4 regions of the Streptomyces sp. NPDC058758 genome follow, and region 2 is predicted to be linked to each of the others. Evidence: riboswitches for the same ligand, from Rfam matches in the RefSeq annotation. Region 2 holds a riboswitch; each other region holds the start of a gene.

What was found. A riboswitch is a leader RNA that binds a small molecule or an ion and turns the genes downstream of it on or off. The one in region 2 is predicted to bind cyclic di-AMP.
Region 1: another riboswitch for cyclic di-AMP. It lies ahead of ACFW6A_RS06770 (transglycosylase family protein); the one in region 2 lies ahead of ACFW6A_RS25805 (transglycosylase SLT domain-containing protein).
Region 3: another riboswitch for cyclic di-AMP. It lies ahead of ACFW6A_RS11240 (peptidoglycan DD-metalloendopeptidase family protein); the one in region 2 lies ahead of ACFW6A_RS25805 (transglycosylase SLT domain-containing protein).
Region 4: another riboswitch for cyclic di-AMP. It lies ahead of ACFW6A_RS33975 (M23 family metallopeptidase); the one in region 2 lies ahead of ACFW6A_RS25805 (transglycosylase SLT domain-containing protein).

Annotation. Positions count from the first base shown of each region.
Region 1 covers NZ_JBHYPS010000004.1:54,454-60,029, forward strand. The annotation lists gene ACFW6A_RS06755 (DUF501 domain-containing protein) at 1-173, opposite strand, end outside; gene ACFW6A_RS06760 (septum formation initiator family protein) at 196-666, opposite strand; gene eno (phosphopyruvate hydratase) at 770-2,056, opposite strand; gene ACFW6A_RS06770 (transglycosylase family protein) at 2,345-3,073, opposite strand; cyclic di-AMP (ydaO/yuaA leader) riboswitch at 3,078-3,254, opposite strand; gene ACFW6A_RS06775 (transglycosylase family protein) at 3,519-4,652, opposite strand; gene ACFW6A_RS06780 (cytochrome P450) at 4,795-5,576, opposite strand, start outside.
Region 2 covers NZ_JBHYPS010000025.1:65,662-71,237, reverse strand. The annotation lists gene ACFW6A_RS25820 (alpha/beta hydrolase) at 83-847, shown strand; gene ACFW6A_RS25815 (universal stress protein) at 995-1,909, shown strand; gene ACFW6A_RS25810 (phosphoribosyltransferase family protein) at 2,022-3,326, shown strand; gene ACFW6A_RS25805 (transglycosylase SLT domain-containing protein) at 3,320-4,210, opposite strand; cyclic di-AMP (ydaO/yuaA leader) riboswitch at 4,215-4,401, opposite strand; gene ACFW6A_RS25800 (hypothetical protein) at 4,736-5,395, shown strand; gene ACFW6A_RS25795 (phosphocholine-specific phospholipase C) at 5,411-5,576, opposite strand, start outside.
Region 3 covers NZ_JBHYPS010000006.1:294,758-300,333, reverse strand. The annotation lists gene ACFW6A_RS11250 (STM4011 family radical SAM protein) at 1-853, shown strand, start outside; gene ACFW6A_RS11245 (SGNH/GDSL hydrolase family protein) at 840-1,652, opposite strand; gene ACFW6A_RS11240 (peptidoglycan DD-metalloendopeptidase family protein) at 1,813-2,784, opposite strand; cyclic di-AMP (ydaO/yuaA leader) riboswitch at 2,789-2,946, opposite strand; gene ACFW6A_RS11235 (tyrosine-protein phosphatase) at 3,339-4,160, shown strand; gene ACFW6A_RS11230 (DUF6126 family protein) at 4,185-4,358, opposite strand; gene ACFW6A_RS11225 (helix-turn-helix domain-containing protein) at 4,379-5,008, opposite strand; gene ACFW6A_RS11220 (aspartate aminotransferase family protein) at 5,085-5,576, opposite strand, start outside.
Region 4 covers NZ_JBHYPS010000045.1:31,337-36,912, forward strand. The annotation lists gene ACFW6A_RS33965 (pitrilysin family protein) at 43-1,395, shown strand; gene ACFW6A_RS33970 (M16 family metallopeptidase) at 1,422-2,786, shown strand; cyclic di-AMP (ydaO/yuaA leader) riboswitch at 2,985-3,145, shown strand; gene ACFW6A_RS33975 (M23 family metallopeptidase) at 3,154-3,924, shown strand; gene ACFW6A_RS33980 (GntR family transcriptional regulator) at 4,118-4,801, shown strand; gene ACFW6A_RS33985 (HPr family phosphocarrier protein) at 4,955-5,236, opposite strand; gene ACFW6A_RS33990 (GNAT family N-acetyltransferase) at 5,441-5,576, shown strand, end outside.

The sequences.
Region 1 (5,576 bases), on a different contig from region 2:
GGGGTGCCGTCGGGCAGCCGGGGCGCGGTCTCGACGACGTCCGGGTTGCCGCAGGGGCAGCGGTGCGCGATGGCGCGCAGGCCGCGCGGCGGCCGGCCCAGCTGGGCCTCGAAGGCGGCGACGTCCGCCTCGGTGGGCTCGGTGCGTTCGGTCTGCGGAGGGGGCGTTTCCATCGTGGATCCTGAGTCGGGTCGGTCAGTGGCGGTCGGCGTTGTCGACGCCGTCCCAGAGGTTGTCGTACCAGGGCCGGTCGGCCGTGCCCTGGTCGGCGCGGGGGCGGTCGGACGCCCCGGGGTCGTTCACGGTGAAGCCGGTCTCGCCGGGGAGCACGTAGTGGAGGTGCTCGCGGGCGAGGCGGCGGACGTAGGCCGGGTCCTGGAGGCGGGCCTTCTCGTCCCTCAGCTCCTCGACCCGCTGTGCCGCCTCGGCGGCCCTGCGCTCCTGTTCCTCGATCTCGCCCTGCTGGGAGACGTAGCTCCTTATGGGGTAGGCGAGGGCGACGACGAGGGAGCAGACGACCAGGGCGAGGAAGGCGGCGCGGCCGGTGAGCCGGGAGCGCCGGGCCTGGCGGCGGGTCTGGGAGCGGTAGACGCGGGCCGCGGTCTGCTCGCCGAGCAGCCTGATCCGGGTCGCGGTGGAGAACCGGTCCCCGTTCTTCACGGCCATGCGGTGTCGCCTCCCCTGGTCACACGTACGTCCCCGCACACGGTACGGGACCGGGTGCGGGGACGGACGGAACTGCGGTGCCGGGGCCGGTCGGCCCCCGCGATCAGCCCTTGAAGCGCGGGAAGGCGCTGCGGCCGGCGTAGACCGCGGCGTCGTCGAGGATCTCCTCGATGCGCAGCAGCTGGTTGTACTTGGCGACGCGCTCGGAGCGGGCCGGGGCGCCGGTCTTGATCTGGCCGCAGTTGGTGGCGACGGCGAGGTCGGCGATGGTGACGTCCTCGGTCTCGCCGGAGCGGTGGGACATCATGCACTTGAAGCCGTTGCGCTGGGCGAGCTCGACGGCGTCCAGGGTCTCGGTCAGCGAGCCGATCTGGTTGACCTTGACGAGCAGGGCGTTCGCGGACTTCTCCTCGATGCCGCGGGCCAGGCGCTCCGGGTTGGTGACGAAGAGGTCGTCGCCGACGAGCTGGACCTTGTCGCCGAGCTTCTCGGTGATGACGTTCCAGCCGGCCCAGTCGTCCTCGAACAGCGGGTCCTCGATGGAGACGAGCGGGTACGCGGAGACGAGCTCCTCGTAGTACTCCGTCATCTCGGCGGCGGAGCGCTCCTTGCCCTCGAAGAGGTACTTGCCGTCCTTGTAGAACTCGGAGGCGGCGACGTCCAGGGCGAGGGCGACGTCCTTGCCGGGCACGTAGCCGGCCTGCTTGATGGCCTCCAGGATGAGGTCGAGCGCCTCGCGGTTGGAGCCGAGGTTCGGGGCGAAGCCGCCCTCGTCGCCGAGGCCGGTGGAGAGGCCCTTGGTCTTCAGGACGGACTTGAGGGTGTGGTAGACCTCGGTGCCCCAGCGCAGCGCCTCGGAGAAGGACTCCGCGCCGATCGGGGCGATCATGAACTCCTGGATGTCGACGTTGGAGTCGGCGTGCGACCCGCCGTTGAGGATGTTCATCATCGGAACGGGCAGCAGGTGCGCGTTCGGGCCGCCCAGGTAGCGGAAGAGGGGGAGGTCGCTGGCCTCGGAGGCGGCGTGCGCGACGGCGAGGGAGACGCCGAGGATGGCGTTGGCGCCGAGCGACGACTTGTCCGGGGTGGCGTCCAGGTCGAACATGGCCTGGTCGATCAGGCGCTGCTCGGTGGCGTCGTAGCCGACGAGCTCCGGGCCGATCTGCTCGATGACGGCGAGGACGGCCTTCTCGACACCCTTGCCGAGGTAGCGGTTCTGGTCACCGTCGCGGAGCTCCAGGGCCTCGAACGCACCGGTGGAGGCACCGGACGGCACGGCAGCACGGCCGGTGCTGCCGTCGTCGAGGCCGACCTCGACCTCGACCGTGGGGTTGCCTCGGGAGTCCAGGATTTCCCGGGCTACGACGACGTCGATGGACGGCACGAGCATCTCCTTCTGGGATGTGACGCTAGGTGTGACGCATGGGTCGCAAGGTCTCGTTCGCCTTGCGACAAGAGCCTAACCGGCTCGGGCGCTCCGGCCAGCCGACCGCCCGTCCCCTGGGACGAAAAAGGGCCCAAGAGCACGCAGTGGGGGACGAAAGACCCGGGATCTACTGGACGGTAACGGCAGAACCCCGGTTCCGGGCCCCCGGGGGGAGGGCTCGGGACCGGGGTGGTCACCGCGGGAGGGTCGTCGGGCACCGGTGAGCCGCCGGACTCACGGGTGCCGCGGGGCTCACTTCAGGTGGAGCTGCTGGCCCGGGTAGATCAGGTCGGCGTTCTCGACGACGTCCTTGTTGAGCTCGAAGAGCTTCGCCCAGCCGCCCTGGACGCCCTGCGCCGCGGCGATCTTGCTGAGGGTGTCGCCGGCCGTGACCTTGTACTCGCCGTCGCCCTTCTTGACCGTCTTGCCGGTCGGGGTGGTGACGGTCTTCTTGGCGGCGGCCTTCGGAGCGGCCTGGACGCTCCGCTTCGGGGCCTGGCGCTGCTCGCTGCGGTTGGCGGGCTGCTCGGCGGTGCGCTTCGGGGCGCTCTGCTGCTGCGGGGCGCTCTGCTGCGGGGCGGCAGCCTCGGCGGAGCCGCCGTCGTACGAGGCACCGGAGAGGCCCACGCCGCAGCTCGGCCACGCGCCCTTGCCCTGGCCCGCGAGGACCTTCTCGGCGACGGCGATCTGCTGCGACTTGCTGGCCTGGTTGGCGGTGGGGGCGTAGGCGGTGCCGCCGTACGCGGCCCAGGTGGAGGCCGAGAACTGGAGGCCGCCGTAGTAGCCGTTGCCGGTGTTGATCGACCAGTTGCCGCCGGACTCGCACTGGGCGACGCGGTCCCACTCGGAGGCGGTGGCGGCCGAGGCGGTGCCGGCGGCCATCAGCGGGGCGGCGACGGCCGCACCGGTGACGCCGACGAGGGCGACGACGCGGGTGGCCTTGGAGGGACGACGACGCTTGCCCGTGCCGGAGAACAGCATGGAGTTTCCTCTTCTACCGACGCCTGTGAGGTGAGCTGTCGGGTTCGGGCCGGAAGAGTTCGCCCGGCCGCGCGTCCTTGCGCGCGGCTTCACCCCTAGCCGGTCGTCGGCCGTCCGTCTCGACGGCCGGGACCGGCGCAAACCTTGGGTCCCCCACTCCTGCCTGCGGCGCTTTCGCGACGACAGTTCCCGACGGCCGACGGCAGGACTCGGCGTTTCGGTCGACGGGGCCCGCGGTGGCGAGCGGTCACGACCGTAGACACACAGGTGCTCGAAGTTCAAAGAGGCTCACGACGGACAAAACGCCCTTACTTGCACACCGTCAGACCTCGTTTGCGCAGGTGAGGCCTGACGGGAGCAAAGTTTGCGGACGTGACACGCCAGTTGGGACGAAGAGACCCATGTCTCACTTTCCCAAAATCGGACATACGCCCCTGAAACGTCCTCACTTCTCCAGCGGAGGGGTCGTCAACTCAAGGCTCTGACCAGGGATGATGAGGTCAGGATCGGCTCCGACCGTCTGGCGGTTGGCGTCATAGAGGGCGTCCCAGCCGCCGGCAAGATCGTTCTCCTGCGCAATCTCCGACAGGCTGTCACCCGGCCGCACGGTGTAGGCGTCACTTGCGTCCGACTTGAAGGGGGTTGAGGAGACCTTGTCCGATGCTGCGGCATGACGACCGGATTCCGCACTGGTGTCCGTTACGCCGGTTTCCTCCGGTGCCGCCTCGCCCCGGTGCTTGCCGGTGCCGGTCGTGGCCGACGGCGCGTCAGCCCCGTCCGTACCGGGGGTCACGGGGGTGGTGGGCGCCAGGGGGGTCTCCGAGGCGTCCGGAGGCGTGACGGGGGTTCCGGGCGTGCCGGGCGTCACCGGGGTGCCCGTGGAGGCGTCCGGAGCGGTCGGGGCGGTGCTGCCGGGAGCGGTCGGGGCGGTGCCCGCCGCCGGCGGCGTGGCCGTGCCCGTGCCCGTGGGGGCCGGGGTCGTGGCGGAGCCGGTGGGGGCGGCGGGCTTCGCCGGGGCGGTGGTGGTCTCCGCCTCCTCCGCGGCCTTCTCCGCCTTCTCCCGCACACCGGGGGCGTGCCCGGCCCCGGCATCCCGCTCCGGCGCCGTGGCGACGGCCGTGCCGCCGGTCCGGTTCGACTCGGGCGCCACTCCGCCCTCGTCCTCCTGCTGGACGGCGGGGCCCGGCTGGACGCCGGTGGCCACGCCGTCGTTCTCCAGGCCCGCGATGGGGGCGCAGGTGGCCCAGTCGGTGCTGCCGGAGGCGAGCGCCTCGTCGGCGATCGCGATCTGCTGGGCGCGGCTGGCGAGGTCCGGGCTGGGGGCGTACGCGAGTCCGCCGTGGCGCTCCCACGCCTCCTGGGTCATCTGGAGGCCGCCGTACGCGCCGTTGCCGAAGTTGGCGCTCCACTGGCCGCCGGACTCGCAGGCGGCGACCCGGTCCCAGGTGGCCGCGTCGGCGGCGGAGGCGGAGCCGGTGGCGAGCAGCGGCAGCGCCAGGGCGGATCCGGTCACTCCGGCGGTGACGACGATCGCGGGAGCCTGGCGGGGTCGACGGTGTCGTCCGTTTCCGGAAAGCATGTCGGGGCCTTTCGCGTGACGGCGGGGACTGCGGGGACGGCCGGGGTGGGGCCGAACGTTGGCGCGAACGTAGCCGCATTCGAACGTCCGTCACAAGTCGATGGCTTCGCGATCACGCGAAGATCACATTTCTGACGCGACGTCACCCTTCCCGCGGGGGTGCGGAAGGGGTGAACTCCACCGGAAGCGTGCGCAATCCCCTCATGATGAGCCCGCCGCGCCACCGGAGTTCGTCCGGATCGGCGCCAAGTCGCAGGTCCGGCAGACGGGTCAGCAGGGTGGCGAGCGCGGTCTGCCCCTCCAGGCGGGCGAGCGGCGCGCCCAGGCAGTAGTGGATGCCGTGGCCGTACCCGAGGTGCTGGTTGTCGCCGCGGGCGAGGTCGAGGGTGTCCGGGGCGCCGAAGCGGTCCGGGTCTCGGTCGGCCGCCGCGAGCACCACGAGGACCGGGTCGCCGGCCGGGATCGCCTGCCCGCCGATCGTGAGGGCGGTCGTCGCGTACCGCCAGGTCGCCAGCTCGACCGGCCCGTCGTAGCGGAGCAGCTCCTCGACGCCGGTCTCCAGGAGGCCGGTCTCCCCGGCGGCGAGCGAGGCCTGGAGGAGGGCGCGCTGCTCCGGGTTCCGCAGCAGCGCGTAGGTGCCGTTGCCGATCAGGTTGATGGTCGTCTCGAAGCCGGCGAAGAGCAGCACGAAGCACATGGCGACGGCCTCGGCCTCGGTGAGGTGGTCGCCGTGGTCGGAGGCCCTGATGAGCCCGGAGATGAGGTCGTCCTCCGCCCCGTCCTCGCCCAGGTGCTCCCGCTTCCGGTGGATCAGCTCCGCCAGGTACCCGCGGATCTTCTTCACCGACCGCGCCACCCCGCCGCGCGGGCCCCCGCCGTGGCGGATCATCATCCCGGCCCAGTCGCGGAAGTCGTCCTGGTCCT
Region 2 (5,576 bases):
ACACTCGGTCGTCGTCCGCCGCCGCGAACGTGCCGCGGACGCGACCACCCCTCTCCTCACCACCTCGCGCCCAGGGGGCAGCATGACCGGCCGGGTCCTTCCGTACGACGTCCACGGCGACGGCCCGGGGAGGGCCCTCGTCCTCCACAACTGGTTCGGCGACCGCAGCAGCTTCGACCCGCTCCGCGCCCACCTCGACGAGACGGCGGGCAGCTACGCCTTCCTCGACTGCCGCGGCTACGGCGAGGCCCGGGACGCCGAGGGCGCCTACACCATGGAGGAGGTCGCCGCGGACGCCCTGGCGGTCGCCGACGACCTCGGCTGGGACTCCTTCTCCGTCATCGGCCACTCCATGGGGGGCAAGGCGGCCCAGCTGATGCTGCTCGACGCACCCGACCGGGTCCGCTCGATCGTCGGGATCTCGCCGGTCTCCGCGGCGGGCTTCCCGCTCGACGAGGACAGCCGGCAGCTGTTCGCCGGGGCCGCCGACGACCCGGCGCTACGACGGGTCATCATCGACCACACCACCGGCGGCCGGCACACCGGCCCGTGGCTGGACGCGGTCGTCGACCGCTCGGTGAGCCGCTCCTCCGCGGCCGCCTTCCGCGCCTACCTGGACTCGTGGTCCGGCGCCGACTTCCACGAGCGGGTCCGTGACAACCCGACGCCCGTGCTGCTGGTCGTCGGCGCGCACGACCCGGCGCTCGGCGCCGAGGCGATGGAGGCGACCTGGCTGCGCTGGTACCCCAACGCCCGCCTGGAAGTCCTCGCCGACGCCGGACACTACCCGCCGGAGGAGACCCCGAAGGACCTGGCCCGGGCCATCGAGGCCTTCCTCGCGGCCTGACCCGCGGGGCCCGCGCCCGGGACCTTCCGCGGGGCCGTGCGGGACGTCCGGCCCGCGTGGCGCCCGGTCCGGCGGGCAGTCGGCGGGTGTACTCGACCACGAGGGCACCCGCGATCGGCGGAGCACGACCGGAAGGCAGGAACAGCGATGGGGCGCAGCGAGGAACGGGCGGCGGCACCGGGGACCACGACGGCCGGCGGGCCGTTCGTCCTCGTCGGGACGGACGGCTCGTCGTCGGCGCTCGGGGCGGTCGAGGAGGCGGCGCGGGAGGCCGGGCGGCGCGGCGTGCGGCTGGTCGTCGTGCACGCCTTCATCTGGCCGCTGTTCCGGGTCGACCTGGAGCCCTCCGTGTACGGGCCGACCGAGAGCGGGCTGCGGCGGCAGGCGCAGATCGTCCTGGACACGGCCGTCGCCCGGGCCGGGGCGGCCGCCCCGGGCACCGAGGTCTCGGGCGAGCTGATCCCCGGCGAGCCGCTCGTCGTCCTCGCCACCCGCTCCCGGGGCGCCGAGCTGGTCGTCGTCGGCAGCCGCGGCACCGGCGGCTTCGGAGGCCTGGTGCTCGGCTCGGTCGCCGTCCACCTCGCCGCCCACGCCGAGTGCCCCGTCCTCGTCGTGCGCGGCCGGGGCGAGCCCGACGGGCCGGTGGTCCTGGCGGTCGACGGCTCCCCGGACTCCGACGCGGCCGTCGACTTCGCCTTCACGGAGGCGCGGGTGCGCGGGGCCGGGCTCGTCGCCGTCCACGCGTGGACCCCGCGTTCCGGACCGGGAGACCTCACCGGGCTCTTCCACAGTGCCGAGCAGGTGCACGAGGAGGCCGCCCGGGTCCTGGACGCGGCGCTGGCGCGGGCCGCCGGCCGCCACCCGGGGGTCGAGGCCGAGCCCCGGCTGGTGCGCGGCCGGCCCCGCGAGGTCCTGCTGGAGGAGAGCGGGAGCGCCCGGCTGGTCGTCATGGGCGCCCGCGGGCGCGGCGGCTTCGCCGGGCTGTTGCTGGGCTCGGTGAGCCAGGCCCTCCTGCACCACGCCCGGTGCCCCGTCGCCGTCGTGCGCGGCGCCGCGGGCTGAGGCGGGGCGTGCGCCGGGCCCCGGGACGCCGCCCGGTGGGACCCTGGAAGGGAGGGCCGGGCCGGACGGCCCGGGCCGCGCGGGGGTTCGTCCACCGGGAAGGCGGCGTGCCATGTATTTCGCCGACCGTGCCGACGCGGGGCGGCGGCTCGCCGCCCGGCTCGGCCATCTCCAGGGGCGTGACGTCGTCGTCCTCGGCCTGCCCCGGGGCGGGGTGCCGGTGGCGGCGGAGGTGGCCGAGGCGCTCGGCGCGCCGCTGGACATCTGCCTGGTGCGGAAGCTGGGCGTGCCGAGCCGGCCCGAGCTGGCCATGGGGGCCGTCGGGGAGGGCGGCGTCCGGGTGGTCAACGAGCAGGTCGTGCGGGACGCGGGCGTGACCGGGCGGGACCTGGCGGCGGTCGAGGAGCGGGAGCGGGCCGTCATGGCCGAGCGGGCCCGGCTCTACCGGGGCAGCCGCCGGCCGGTGCCGCTGGAGGGGCGGACGGTGGTGGTCGTCGACGACGGACTCGCCACCGGCGCGACCGCGCTGGCCGCCTGCCGCGCGGTGCGCGCAGGGGGCGCGGCCCGGATCGTGCTGGCGGTGCCGGTGGCGCCGCACGGCTGGACGGCACGGCTGGCGGGCGAGGCCGACGAGGCGGTCGCCGTGCACGCCCCGGAGGGGTTCTACGCGGTCGGGCAGTTCTACCGCGAGTTCGACCAGACGCCGGACGCCGAGGTGGTGGACCGGCTCGACCGGAACCGGGCCGCGCACGGCCCGGCGGTCCGGCACACGGCCGTACGGATCCCGGTCGGCGACCTGGAGCTGCGGGGCGACCTGGCGCTGCCCGACGGGGCGGCCGGGCTCGTCCTCTTCGCGCACGGCAGCGGCAGCGGCCGGCACAGCCCCCGGAACCGCGCGGTCGCCGGGGCCCTGAACCGGGCGGGGCTGGGGACGCTCCTCTTCGACCTGCTCACGGAGGCCGAGGCCGCCGACCGGGCACGGGTCTTCGACACCCCGCTGCTCGCCGGCCGGCTGGGCCGCGCCGCCGCCTGGTCGGCCGGGTGGCCCGCCACCGAGGGCCTGCCGCGCGGCTACTTCGGGGCGAGTACGGGCGCGGCCGCCGCGCTGTGGGCGGCGGCGGAGCCGGACGACGACGTGGCCGCCGTGGTGTCCCGGGGCGGCCGGCCCGATCTGGCGGGGGAGCGGCTCGCCGCGGTCCGGGCCCCGACCCTGCTGGTCGTCGGCGGGAGCGACGACCTCGTCCTGGACCTCAACCGGCGGGCCGGAGCGCTGCTGCGGTGTGAGAGCCGGCTGGAGGTCGTGCCGGGCGCCGGCCACCTCTTCGAGGAGCCGGGGGCCCTGGAGGAGGTGGCGGCGCTCGCCGCGGACTGGTTCACCGGCCGCTTCGGGGCGGCCGGGAACGGGCGGGATCAGTAGGCGCCGTTGACGTTGTCGATGGAGCCGTACCGGTCGGCCGCGTAGTTGCAGGCGGCGGTGATGTTCGCGACCGGGTCGTACGGGTCGAGCGAGGTGCCCGGCACGTGGTAGGCCGAGAACGTCGGGTCGATGACCTGGAGCAGGCCCTTCGACGGGGTGCCCTTCGCGGCGTTGGAGTCCCAGAGGTTGACGGCGCGGGGGTTGCCGGAGGACTCGCGCAGGACGTTGCGGAGGATGCCGTCGTACGAGCCGGGGATGCCGTAGCGGGCCATGACGTCCAGCGACTCGCGGATCCAGCCGTCGAGGTTGTCGGCGTACTGCGGCGCGGCGGCGGGGGCCGCGGCCTGGACGGCGGCCGGCCGGGTCTGGGCCTGGGCCCGGGTCTGCACGGCGGGGGTCGCCGCGCGGGCGGAGGAGCGGCTCGCCCGTTCGGCCGAACCGGTGGAGGCGGGCTTCGCGGCGCTCTTCCGGGCGGCCCGCTCGGGCGCGGGAGCGGCCTTCGCGGAATCCCGACGAATCGTCAGTTCGAGGCCGGGGTGAATGAGTGACGGATTGTCACCCACGGTCGTCCTGTTCGCCTGGTAAAGCGACTTCCAGCCGCCCTGAATTCCCTTTCGGTGGGCGATCAGGGAAAGCGAGTCGCCCTTCACCACGGTGTACGCGCGGGTGGCGGTGGGAGCGGCCGGAGCCTTCGTGACGGCGGTGGCCGGTGCGGCCGGCGCGGCGACTGCGGCCGGTGCGGCGGACTCGGGGAGGGGCGCGGCGCCCGCCGCGGCGGGGACGACCAGCGGCAGGGCGAGGGCGACTCCGCCGGTGCCCGCGAAGGCGAGACCTCGGGAGACGGGGCGGCGTCGGGGACGGCGGTGCTTGCCGTGAGCGGGCATGGCGGTTTCCTCTCCGGCGCCTGCGAGGTGAGCTGTCGGGTTCGGACTGGAGCTGTCCGGCCGCGCGCACGCGGCTTCACCCCGAGCCGTTCCGGTGGTGCCGGACCGGCGGTGTGGTGGGTCCCCCGCTCCTGCCGTCGGGTGAAATGGGAGGTCTTTCGGGCGGTGGCAGGATTCGGCGATCCGCTCGAATGGAGGTGACCGTAGGCGAGAAATGCGGCGGGGAACAAGATGCGAATGGGCGGGAAAAGGGACGGTGGAGATCGAAACGGCGGAATTCAAGATCGACCGTTTCGGCTCCCCTTCCGGAATCCCTTGCGGCGCACGGCTCGTGACGGAGGGGGAGCCGCCGTCGGCGCGGGGAAAGTGAGTCGCGTCACGGGGTGCGCAATGTCCGAATAGGGAAGCTCGCGAATTTAGGGGAATTCTGCGGTGTAATGCCTTGCTCGCGCGGGTCGGTGGCGAGAGGGCGGCGCGAATGGCGCATACCGGGCAAAGAGGTCATATGCCCCTCATGATGGGGGGATGTCATCCCCCGCCCCGCCGCGCGACCCCGACGCGCTCGACCGAGAGGTGGCGCGCCTCTACGAGAGCGCCGCCTGGGAGAGCCTGCTTCCGTCCCTGCCCGCTTCTCCCCACGAGCCCGGGGCCGAGGCCGAGCCCGTGGCTGTGGCCGTCTCCGCCCCGGCCCCCACCCCCGCCCCCGTCTCCGAGGCGTGGCGGAGCCTCCTCACCGTCCCCGTGGAGCGGCTGGTCGCCGACGCGCTCGGCGCGCTGCCCCCGGCCCCGCCCGCCGAGCGTCCGCTGCCCGGCCGGATCGGGGCCGTCCTCCCGGACCGGCTGCACCTCTGGCGCGCGATCGGCCGCTCCGACGTGCTCCCCTCCGTCCACCTGGCCTACGCGCGCCGGGTGCTGACCGAATGGGGATGGCAGAACACGCCGTACAAGCTCCGCGACGCACGGGGCGCCCGGTGCCTCTGCGGCGCCCTGCTCGCCGCCCACCGGCTCGGCCACGGCAGCACGTCCACCATGAACGAGGCCGGCGCGTGGATCATGACCGAGCTGCGGTCCCGCGGGTGGCACGGACTCATCGGCCCCTGGAACCGCGCCCCGGGCCGCACCGCCCAGGACGCGCTCGCGCTCCTCGACGCCACGATCCGGCGCGCGGCCCTGGCCGGGCGGTGAGGGCGCGCCGGGCGGTCAGCCGGTGACGCTCGGCGCCCCCGTCTCGATGTGGCCCGTGTAGCGGCGCGACCAGGTGCCGTCGATGTCGGCCAGGATCGTGAAGTCGTACCAGCCGTCCTGGTACGCCACCGCGTTGAAGTGGTCCTCGCGGGCGGCGCCCGCCGGGACGGTGTACGTCCAC
Region 3 (5,576 bases), on a different contig from region 2:
GCTGCTGTACCGGGGGCCGCTCGCGTCCTGCGACTACGACTGCCCGTACTGCCCCTTCGCCAAGCGCCGGGACTCCCCGGAGACGCTGCGCGCGGACCGGGCGGCGCTGGAGCGGTTCGCCGGCTGGGCGGCGGGGCGGACCGGGGACCGGCTGCGGATCCTCTTCACCCCCTGGGGCGAGGGCCTGGTCCGCTCCTGGTACCGGCGGGCGCTGGTGGAGCTGTCGCGGCTGCCGCACGTGGAGCGGGTGGCGATCCAGACCAACCTGAGCTGCCGGACCTCGTGGCTGGACGGGGCGGACCTCGGATCGCTGGCCCTGTGGTGCACGTACCACCCCGGCCAGACGCCGTACGACCGCTTCCTCGGCAAGGCGCTCGACCTGGCGGCCCGGGGCGTCCGGTTCAGCGTGGGCGTGGTGGGCCTGCCCGAGCACCACGGGGAGGCGGTGCGGCTGCGGGCGGCGCTGCCGGACCACGTCTACCTGTGGGTGAACGCCGCCGAGGGGCACGCGTACACCGACGCGGAGGCGGCGGCCTGGACGGAGATCGACCCGCTCTTCGGCTACAGCCGGCATCCGCACCGCTCGGCGGGGCTGCCCTGCCGGACCGGCGAGTCGGTGGTGTCGGTGGACGGCGCCGGGACGGTGCGCCGCTGCCACTTCGTCCGGACCGAGCTGGGCAACCTGTACGACGGTTCGTACCGTGCCGCGCTGCGGCCGCGGGCCTGCCCGCTCGCCGTCTGCGACTGCCACATCGGCTACGTCCATCTGGAGACGCTGCCGCTGTACGACGTCTTCGCCGGCGGGGTCCTGGAGCGGATCCCCGCCGGCCGGACGGGTGCTACAGGGGCATGAGGTCGGGGCGCTTGGCCTCGACGTGGTCGCCGGAGCTCTCGCCGCGCAGCCGCCGCCCGATCCACGGCACCAGGTACTCGCGCGCCCAGTGGATGTCGTCGCGGCGGACCTCCAGCGGACCGCGGGCGGGCAGCGGGGGCCACGCCTGGTCCGGGTCGGCCGGCACCGGGAGGCCGAGGACCTGGGCGGCGCGCAGCGCGACCCGGGTGTGGCCCTCGGGCGAGAGGTGCAGCCGGTCGTCGTCCCAGGCGCGCCGGTCCTGGACGGACCGCAGCGACCACAGGTCGAGGACCGGGCAGTCGTAGCGGTCGGCGATGGCGCGGACGTGGGCCGTGTAGGTGGCGATCTTGCCGCGCAGGTGCTTGAGCACGGGCACGTCGCGCGTGTCGAAGCCGGTGGTCACCATGACGGTGCCGACGGCGGAGGTGAGGTCCCGCACGGCCCGCTCGAAGCGCTCGGCGACGTCGTCGGGGTCGGTGCCGGGGCGGATGATGTCGTTGCCGCCCGCGCAGAAGGTGACCAGGTCGGGGGCGAGCTCCTTCGCCCGGGGGACCTGCTCGGCCACGATCTGGTCGAGGAGGCGGCCGCGGACCGCCAGGTTGGCGTAGCGGAACTCCTCGTGGTCCGGCAGCTGGTCGGCGAGGAGCACCGCGAAGCGGTCCGCCCAGCCGACGTAGGTCCCGTCCGGTCCCGGGTCGCCGACGCCCTCGGTGAAGCTGTCACCGATCGCCGCGTACGACCCGAATCCCCCGACCGCCCCGAACACGTTCTTTTCTGTTGCTCTCGAATCGTCTGCCACGGAAGCACATCCTTCCTTTTCGGATGTGACCTACGCGACCGTAAGGAGGGGTTGACGGCGGGTGATATATGCCACCGATAAAGAGTTTGCCAAGCCGGAATAGGGCGAAGGCCCGGCACGGTGTGCCGGGCCTTCGCCCCGGGGCGTTACGCCGGACGGATCAGATCGAGACGCCGTGCTGGCGCAGGTAGGCCAGCGGGTCGACGTCCGAGCCGTAGCTCGGCGAGGTGCGGATCTCGAAGTGCAGGTGCGGGCCGGTCGAGTTGCCGGTGGAGCCGGAGAGGCCGATCTGCTGGCCGCCGCTCACCGACTGGCCGGCGGAGACGGCGAGGGAGGAGAGGTGGGCGTACTGCGAGTAGTTGCCGTCGGCGTGCTTGATGACGACCTCGTTGCCGTAGGCGCCGCTCCAGCCGGCGGAGACGACCGTGCCGGCGCCGACGGCGCGGACGGTGGTGCCGGAGGAGGCGATGAAGTCGGTGCCGGTGTGGTAGCCGGAGGACCACATGGCGCCGGCGGTGCGGTACGAGGTGGAGATGCCGCCGGCGACCGGGGCGACCCAGCCGGAGGAGGCGGCCTGCGCGGAGGAGCCGGAGGACTGGGCGGCGGCCGGGGCCGCGGCGCGCTCGGCGGAGCGCGAGGCGCGGGTCTGCTCACCGGCGGGCGCGGCCTTCTTCGTGGCCTTCGCCTTGGCCTTGGGGGCGGTCTGGGCGGGGGCGGCGGCCTTGGGGGCGGCCTTGGCGGTGTTCTTGCCGCCGAGGGTGAGCTTCATGCCCGGGAGGATGAGCGAGGGGTCCTCGCCCACGACCTGGCGGTTGTCGGCGTAGAGCTTCTGCCAGCCGCCGTCGACGTCGTGGTCGGCGGCGATCTTGGACAGGTAGTCGCCGGCGACGACGGAGTACGTCGTCGGGGCGGCGGTCTGCGCGGCCGGGGCGGCGGCGGCCTGGGCCCGGACCTGCGAGGCGGCGGTCACCACGGCGCCGGAGGCGGCGGCCGGGGCGGCCTGCTCGGCGGCGTGGGCGCCGGTGGCGCCGATGAGCGGCAGGGCGACGACGGCGCCACCGGTGCCGGCGGCGACGAGGCCACGGGTGAGGAAGGTGGACTTCTTGCGGCGGTGCTTACCGTTCGCGGGCATGGCGAATTCCTCTCCGGCGCCTGCGAGGTGAGCTGTCGGGTTCGGACTGGAGATGTCCGGCCGCGTTCTCACGCGGCTTCACCCCTAGCCGTCCTGCGTCGCGGGACCGGCGTACTTCCCTGGGTCCCCCGCTCCTGCCACGTCGGGATGGGATCGAATTCCGGGCGGTGGCAGGACTAGGCGGTCCGACCGGATTGACGGCGACGCTAGACGAGCGGGGTCGGCGCGAACAAGCCGCGGAATTCCCCGGGCATTCCGGGGCGATCTTCGGGCCCGGAATTCCGGTCACCCTCCGTCGATGACGGACCCTCGAATCCCTTTTCGGGGAGGGGGATTGGACCGGGCGGTCGGGCACGATCCGTCACTTCTATGACCCTGCTCACGCGGAGAATCCCATCTCCCCCTCAACCAGGGCGGCTTACGCCAAGTCACTCCAATACGGACAGATCGCCCATTACCGGTCAGGGGGGTGCGCCGCGCCCCGCGCGCCGGGATGATTGCGAGGGGAACCGATCCCGTCCCGGCCCCCCGAACGCCTACCCCCAGGAGCATCCGTGACGCAGCAGTTGCCGCAGGTCCAGCCCCTCGAACCCGGCGAGCCCGAGCTCGCGGAGGTCCGCAACTTCCGGGACGTGGGCGGCCTGCCGACGACCGACGGGCGGACGGTCCGGCCCGGCACCCTCTTCCGCAGCGGCCACCTCGCCGACGCCACCGAGTCCGACGCGGCCTTCCTCGCCGGCCTCGGCCTGCACACGATCTTCGACTTCCGCAACGCGGCGGACGCCAAGGTGGAGGGGCCGGACGTCGAGCTCCCGGGCGTGCGGAACGTGAACATACCCCTGAGCGACCCGGCCGACGGCAAGGAGTTCTGGCGGATGGTCCGCGAGGGCGACCTCGACACGCTGCGGGGCCTGCTGGGCGACGGCAGGGCGGCGGAGCGGATGACCTCCTCGTACCGCCGGATGGTCGTGGAGCGGACCGCCGAGCACAGCCGGGTCCTGCACGCGCTCGCCGAGGACTCCGTCCCGGCCCTTATGCACTGCGCGGCCGGCAAGGACCGCGCCGGGCTCTCCATCGCGATCACCCTGCTCGCGCTCGGCGTGGAGCGCGGCGCCATCGAGGCGGACTACGTGAAGTCCGACGCGCCGCACCGCCGCTACAAGGTGCGCCGCAGCTCCACCGCCCGGGACGCGATGGCGCCCGAGGTGATGGAGCTGCTGAGCCCGCTCTTCGACGCGCGGGTGGAGTACCTGCGGGCCGCCTTCGAGACGATCGACGCGACCTGGGGCTCCGTGGACGTCTACCTCGCGGAGGGGCTGAAGCTGGCGCCCGGCACCCGCGAGCGCCTGCGGGAGCGGTTCCTCACCGAGGGGTGAGCCCGCGCGTCCCGGCCGCGGCGGCTACTGGTTCTGGCCGCCGAGCATGAAGAGCAGGTAGAGGAACCCGGCGAAGAGGTGACCGGCGATCAGGTAGGCGAAGAGGCGGAGCACCAGCCCCTTGGGGAACTTCCCCTCGCCGCGCTCCTCGCCGGTGACCGGGGCGGACTTCTCGGACTTGACTGACTTCTCGGACATCTCGGCCAACCCTTCGGGGCTCAGCGGGAGTGCGGGGCGCCGCCGCCCAGGCACAGCTCGGCGGCGGGGCTCTGCAGGAGCGTGTGGACGAACAGCACCTCGGCGCCGGCGCGGCCGGCCGCGCCGATCCGGTGCGGGGTGAGGGAGTCGAAGTGCGCGCTGTCCCCCGGGTCGAGGAGGTGCACGGTCTCGCCGAGGGCGAGCCGGACCTGCCCTTCGAGGACGTGCAGCCACTCCTCGCCGGGGTGGACGCGCACGATGTCGGCCCGGGTGGCGTACGGCACGTGGACGCGCAGGCACTGCATGGCCCGGCCGGCGCCGCCGGCCTGCCGGTAGATCCAGCCGTCGGCCTCGACCGGGTCGGAGCGGTCGGCCCGGATCACCGGGTCGCGTTCGAGCGGGGTCTCCCCCAGCAGCTCGGCGACCGTCGTACCGTAGATGCGGGCGAGGGCCAGCAGCATCGGCAGCGAGGGCTGCCGGTTGCCGGTCTCCAGGCGCGAGAGGTGCGCCGGGGAGAGCCCGGCCCGCTGGGCGGCCGCCTCCAGGGTGAGCCCCCGGCGCCGGCGCAGGGCCCGCAGCTGCGGGGCGACGTCCGGCACGATGTCGGGAGCGGCGGTTTCCGGGGTGGAGCCCCGGGGGACGTGGTCCATGCGTCCATTCCGCCAGGAACGTGCCTCTGAGGCAAGTTTCTTGCCCCAGAGGCAAAACCCGCGGCGGCGCGACGGCTCAGCGCTGGGCGACCGCCTGCTTGACCAGCGTCTTCCCGAAGTCCCACAGCAGCCCGCCGCCGCCGTGGGCGTCCTCCATGACCGCCGTGAAGGCGGTGACGAAGCGGTCCACGTCCGCCTCGTCGATCACCAGCGGCGGGATCAGCTTGATCACCTCCAGGTGGTCCCCGGAGACCTGGGTGAGGATCCGGTGCCGCTGGAGCAGCGGGACCACCACCATCTGGGCGAAGAGCCCCTTGCGGGCCGCCTGGAGCATCGCCCACCGCCCGCGCAGCCCCAGCGAGCTGGGCCGGCCGAACTCGATGCCGATCATCAGCCCCCGGCCGCGGACCTCGTGCAGCAGCTCGTAGCGGGGCACCAGCGCCTCCAGGCGCCCCTTCAGGAGCCCGCCGACCCGCCGCACGTGCGCGACGGTCCCCTCGGACTCCATCACCGACAGCACCGCGAGCCCCGCCGCCATCGCCTGGGCGTTGGCCCCGAAGCTGGCCGA
Region 4 (5,576 bases), on a different contig from region 2:
TACAGTGGCAGGACTTTTCAGATCGCGATCGAAGGGACGTACATGCCCATGGGTCACACGGCCACGGCCGAGGCCGGCTCCGGCGGCCTGACAGCGACCGAGCACCGGCTGGCGAACGGCCTGAGGGTGGTCCTCTCCGAGGACCACCTGACCCCGGTCGCCGCGGTCTGCCTCTGGTACGACGTCGGCTCGCGCCACGAGGTCGAGGGCCGCACGGGCCTCGCCCACCTCTTCGAGCACCTGATGTTCCAGGGCTCGAAGCAGGTGCACGGGAACGGCCACTTCGAGCTGGTGCAGGGGGCCGGCGGCTCGCTCAACGGCACGACCAGCTTCGAGCGCACCAACTACTTCGAGACCATGCCGGCCCACCAGCTGGAGCTCGCGCTCTGGCTGGAGGCCGACCGGATGGGCTCGCTGCTCGCCGCCCTCGACGACGAGTCGATGGAGAACCAGCGCGACGTCGTGAAGAACGAGCGCCGCCAGCGGTACGACAACGTGCCGTACGGCACCGCCTTCGAGAAGCTCACCGCGCTCGCGTACCCCGAGGGCCACCCGTACCACCACACCCCCATCGGCTCGATGGCGGACCTGGACGCGGCCACCCTGGAGGACGCGCGGGCCTTCTTCCGCACCTACTACGCGCCCAACAACGCGGTCCTGTCGGTCGTCGGCGACATCGACCCGGAGCAGACGCTCGCCTGGGTCGAGAAGTACTTCGGCTCCATCCCCGGCCACGACGGCAAGCCCGCCCCGCGCGACGGCGCCCTGCCCGAGGTCATCGGCGAGCAGCTGCGCGAGGTCGTCGTCGAGGACGTCCCGGCCCGCGCCCTGATGGCCGCCTACCGGCTGCCGGAGGACGGCACGCGCGCGTGCGACGCCGCCGACCTCGCCCTCACCGTGCTCGGCGGCGGCGAGTCCTCCCGCCTGCACAACCGGCTGGTCCGCCGCGACCGCACCGCCGTCGCCGCCGGCTTCGGCCTGCTCCGGCTCGCCGGCGCCCCCTCCCTCGGCTGGCTGGACGTGAAGACCTCCGGCGGCGTCGAGGTCCCCGCCATCGAGGCGGCCGTCGACGAGGAGCTCGCCCGCTTCGCCGCCGAGGGCCCGACCGCGGAGGAGATGGAGCGCGCCCAGGCCCAGCTGGAGCGCGAGTGGCTCGACCGGCTCGGCACCGTGGCCGGCCGCGCCGACGAACTGTGCCGCTTCGCCGTGCTGTTCGGCGACCCGCAGCTCGCCCTGACCGCGGTCGACCGCGTCCTCGCCGTCACCGCCGACGAGGTGCGCGAGGTGGCCGCGGCCCGGCTGCGCCCGGACAACCGCGCGGTGCTGGTCTACGAGCCCGCGGAGGGCCCGGAAGCCGACGAGAACAGCGACGAGGAAGAGGGAGCGGACCAGTGACCGACGCCGCCGTGTCTCTGACCAGCATGGAGTTCCACCCGCAGCCGCAGGCCGGCGCGGCCAGGCCGTGGGCCTTCCCGGCCCCCGAGCGCGGCGCGCTCGACAACGGCCTGACCGTGCTGCGCTGCCACCGCCCCGGCCAGCAGGTCGTCGCCGTCGAGATCTTCGTCGACGCGCCGCTGGACGCCGAGCCCGAGGGGCTCGACGGCGTCGCCACCATCATGGCGCGCGCCCTCTCCGAGGGGACCACCGAGCGCGGCGCCGAGGAGTTCGCGGCCGAGCTGGAGCGCTGCGGTGCCACCCTCGACGCGCACGCGGACCACCCCGGCGTCCGGGTCTCCCTGGAGGTGCCGGTCTCCCGGCTCCGCAAGGCGCTCGGGCTGGTCGCCGAGGCGCTGATCTCCCCGGCCTTCGACGCCGACGAGGTCAAGCGCCTGGTGGACAACCGCCTCGACGAGATCCCGCACGAGGCGGCCAACCCCAGCCGGCGCGCGGCCAAGCAGCTCTACAAGGAGCTGTTCCCGGCCACCTCCCGGATGTCCCGGCCCCGCCAGGGCACCAAGGAGACGGTGGAGGCCATCGACGCCGAGGCCGTCCGCGCCTTCTACGACGCGCACGTGCGGCCCGCCGCCGCCACGGCGGTCGTCGTCGGCGACCTCACCGGCGTCGACCTCGACGAGGTCCTCGCCGAGACCCTCGGCGGCTGGACCGGCAAGCCGGCCGCGCCGCGCCCGATGCCGCCGATCACCGCCGACGACACCGGACGGGTCGTCATCGTCGACCGCCCCGGGGCCGTCCAGACCCAGCTGCTCATCGGCCGGATCGGCCCCGACCGCCACGACGCCGTCTGGGCCGCGCAGGTCCTCGGCGTCTACTGCCTCGGCGGCACCCTGACGTCGCGTCTGGACGCCGTCCTGCGCGAGGAGAAGGGGTACACGTACGGCGTGCGCGCCTTCGGGCAGGTGCTCCGCTCGGACGGCGAGGGGCACGGCGCCTCGATGCTCGCGATCAGCGGCTCGGTCGACACCCCCAACACCGGCCCGGCCCTGGACGACCTGTGGAAGGTGCTCAGGACCCTGGCCGAGGGCGGTCTGACCGACGCCGAGCGGGACGTCGCGGTGCAGAACCTGGTGGGCGTGGCCCCGCTCAAGTACGAGACCGCGGCCTCGGTCGCCGCGACGCTGTCCGACCAGGTCGAGCAGCACCTCCCGGACGACTACCAGGCCCGGCTGTACGCGCGGCTGGCCGAGACCGGCACGGTCGAGGCCACGGCCGCGGTCGTCAGCGCCTTCCCGGTGGACCGGCTCGTCACCGTCCTGGTGGGCGACGCGGCGCAGATCGAGGAGCCCGTGCGGGCCCTCGGCATCGGCGAGGTGACCGTGGTGAGCTGACCCGCCGTCGGCTCCGGCGGAGGTCCCCGATGCGCGGAAGCGCCGGCGACCTCCGCTTTGTCCGTTATGGAGACAAGGATGATCGTATGCCCTGTGGCATGTCTTACAAATGGGCGAGTCTGTTTGGCGATTGAGATCCGTCCGGCCTAGCGTCGGTCCGTCTGTCCGACCCGACGCACGCGCCGCACCCGCGGCACCCGGACAGCATCGCCGAGTCCCCGTCAGGCGCGAGCCAGGGGAGCCGGGGACCCACGCAGTCCCTGGGGTGAATCGGACGCCTTCGCCACGCGGAGGGGCCCGTAGGAGACCTTCCTGCTCCGAACCCGTCAGCTAACCCGGTAGGCGAGAAGGAAGGAAAGGAACCGTCTTGGCGTTCACCCGTGCCACCGGGAAGCACCGTGGTGCGAGCCGACTGGCTCGCCGCAGCGCCGGCATCGCCGGCGTGGCCGCCCTCGCCACCACCGGCGTCGTCGGCACCCTCGCCTCCCCGGCGCTCGCCGCCGACACGGACAACCGCTCCGCCGAGGACACCGGCCTCACCCAGGTGATCGCCGACGAGTCCCTCGCCGACCAGGTCAGCGCGCAGGCCGCCGCCCAGGAGCGGGAGGCCGCCGAGGCCGAGGCCCGGGCCAAGGCGCGCGCCGAGGCGAAGCGCAAGGCCGAGGCCCGCGCCCAGGAGATCCGCGAGGCCAAGGAGCGCGCGGCCCGCGAGGCCGAGCGCCGCCGCCTCGCCTCCTTCAACCTCCCGGTCGCCGGCTCGTACGTCTCCACCGGCTACAAGACCGGCGGCTCCCTCTGGTCCTCCGGCAGCCACTCCGGCGTCGACTTCCACGCCGCCTACGGCAGCTCGGTCGTCTCCGTCGGCTCCGGCACCGTCGTCGAGGCCGGCTGGGGCGGCGCGTACGGCAACAACATCGTGATCCGGATGAACGACGGCACGTACACCCAGTACGGCCACCTGTCGTCCATCGGCGTCTACGTCGGCCAGTCCGTCGAGCCCGGCCAGCAGATAGGCGTCTCCGGCTCGACCGGCAACTCGACCGGCCCGCACCTCCACTTCGAGGCCCGGACCACCGCCGAGTACGGCTCCGACATCAACCCCGTCGCGTACCTGCGCGCCCGCGGCGTCAGCCTCTGACCCGCCACCCCGCCCAGGAAAGGCCCCGGCTCCCCCGAGCCGGGGCCTTTTCGTCGCCCGGGGACCGGCGCGACCGCCGCCCGGGGGAGGACGAATTCCGAGGGGGCATCGGAATTTCCGGCACACTGCAATAGAGTCGCGGAAACAGCGCCGCTCGAATTCGGTGCACGCGGAGCGAAAGCGGAGGTCGGACATGCGGGTTCCCGCGCAATCGGTATGCACGGCGATCCGGGACGACATCGTCTCGGGGATCTTCGAGCGCGGCGGCCGGCTGACCGAGGACCAGCTCGCCCGCCGCTACGGCGTCTCCCGCGTCCCGGTCCGCGAGGCCCTGCGCACCCTGGAGTCCGAGGGCTTCGTCGTCAGCCGCCGCCACGCGGGCGCCCAGGTCGCCGAACCCACCGAACAGGAGGCCGCCGACCTCCTCGACGTACGGGCGCTGCTCGAACCGCTCGGCGCCGCCCGGGCCGCCCAGCGGCGCACCGACGCCCACCTCAAGGTGCTCCGCGGCCTGGTCAGGCTGGGGCAGGAGCGGGCCCGCCGGGGGCAGGGCGAGGACCTCAGGGCGCTCGGCGGCTGGTTCCACGAGACCCTCGCGCAGGCCTCCGGCAGCCCGGCGCTCGCCGCGCTGCTCACCCAGCTGCGCCACAAGATCGCCTGGATGTACGCGGTGGACCTGCCGGACCGGCCGGTGGACGTCTGGGCCGAGCACGGGGCGATCGTCGACGCCGTCGCGCGCGGGGACGCCGAGCGGGCCCGCGCGCTCACCGCCCTGCACGCCGAGCGCGCGCTCCCGCTGCACCGGCTGAAAAGGCCCGAGCGGGGCCGTGTGAGGGTTTCGCAACATGCCGTCAACACGGCGAGTGCCCGGAATTAACACGGACACCGTATACAAAGAATAGCTATTCGGAGGCGTCCTCCGTGCTGCCCGAAAAAGAAAACGGGACGGCTCCGGAAATGCCGGACGGCCGTGTCCGCCGGGAATTCCGGGAACACGGCCGTACCGAGAAGACGTGGATCGACCCGCCGGTCAGACCGTCTCGGGAAGCTCGTCGAGGCCCTCGGCCACCAGCTTGGCGAGGCGCTCCAGCGCGGCCTCGGCACCCTCGGCGTCCGAAGCGAGCACGATCTCCTCGCCGCCCTGCGCGCCCAGGCCGAGCACCGCGAGCATCGACGCGGCGTTGACCGGGTTGCCGTCGGCCTTGGCGATGGTCACGGGGACACCGGAGGCCGTGGCGGCACGGACGAAGATGGAGGCGGGGCGGGCGTGCAGGCCCTCGGCCCAGCCGACGTTGACGCGGCGCTCAGCCATGGTGTTGCCCTTCAGGTCTTCAGCGGTTGTCTAGACCAGTCTCTCACGGCGTGCGGCGTGCTCCTGCCGACCTTCGTCCCGCATCCGTGCGACGTTCGGCCCTCCTTACCTTGCACGCGGTGCGGAGGGCGCGCGAGCCGTGCACCGCAGAGGAGTGGGTGCGCGGGCGGTGCCGGTGTCGCACCCCGGCCGTAGGCTTTGCCCATGCGGAGCGCGTCGGAGCAGGCGGACGGACCGGACGGACCGGGCGGCGGAGCGGGCGGCGGACCGGCCGGGGGAGCGGACGGCCGCCCGGCCCCGGAGGAGCACGCCTACCCCGACCACTGGGAGGCAGACGTCG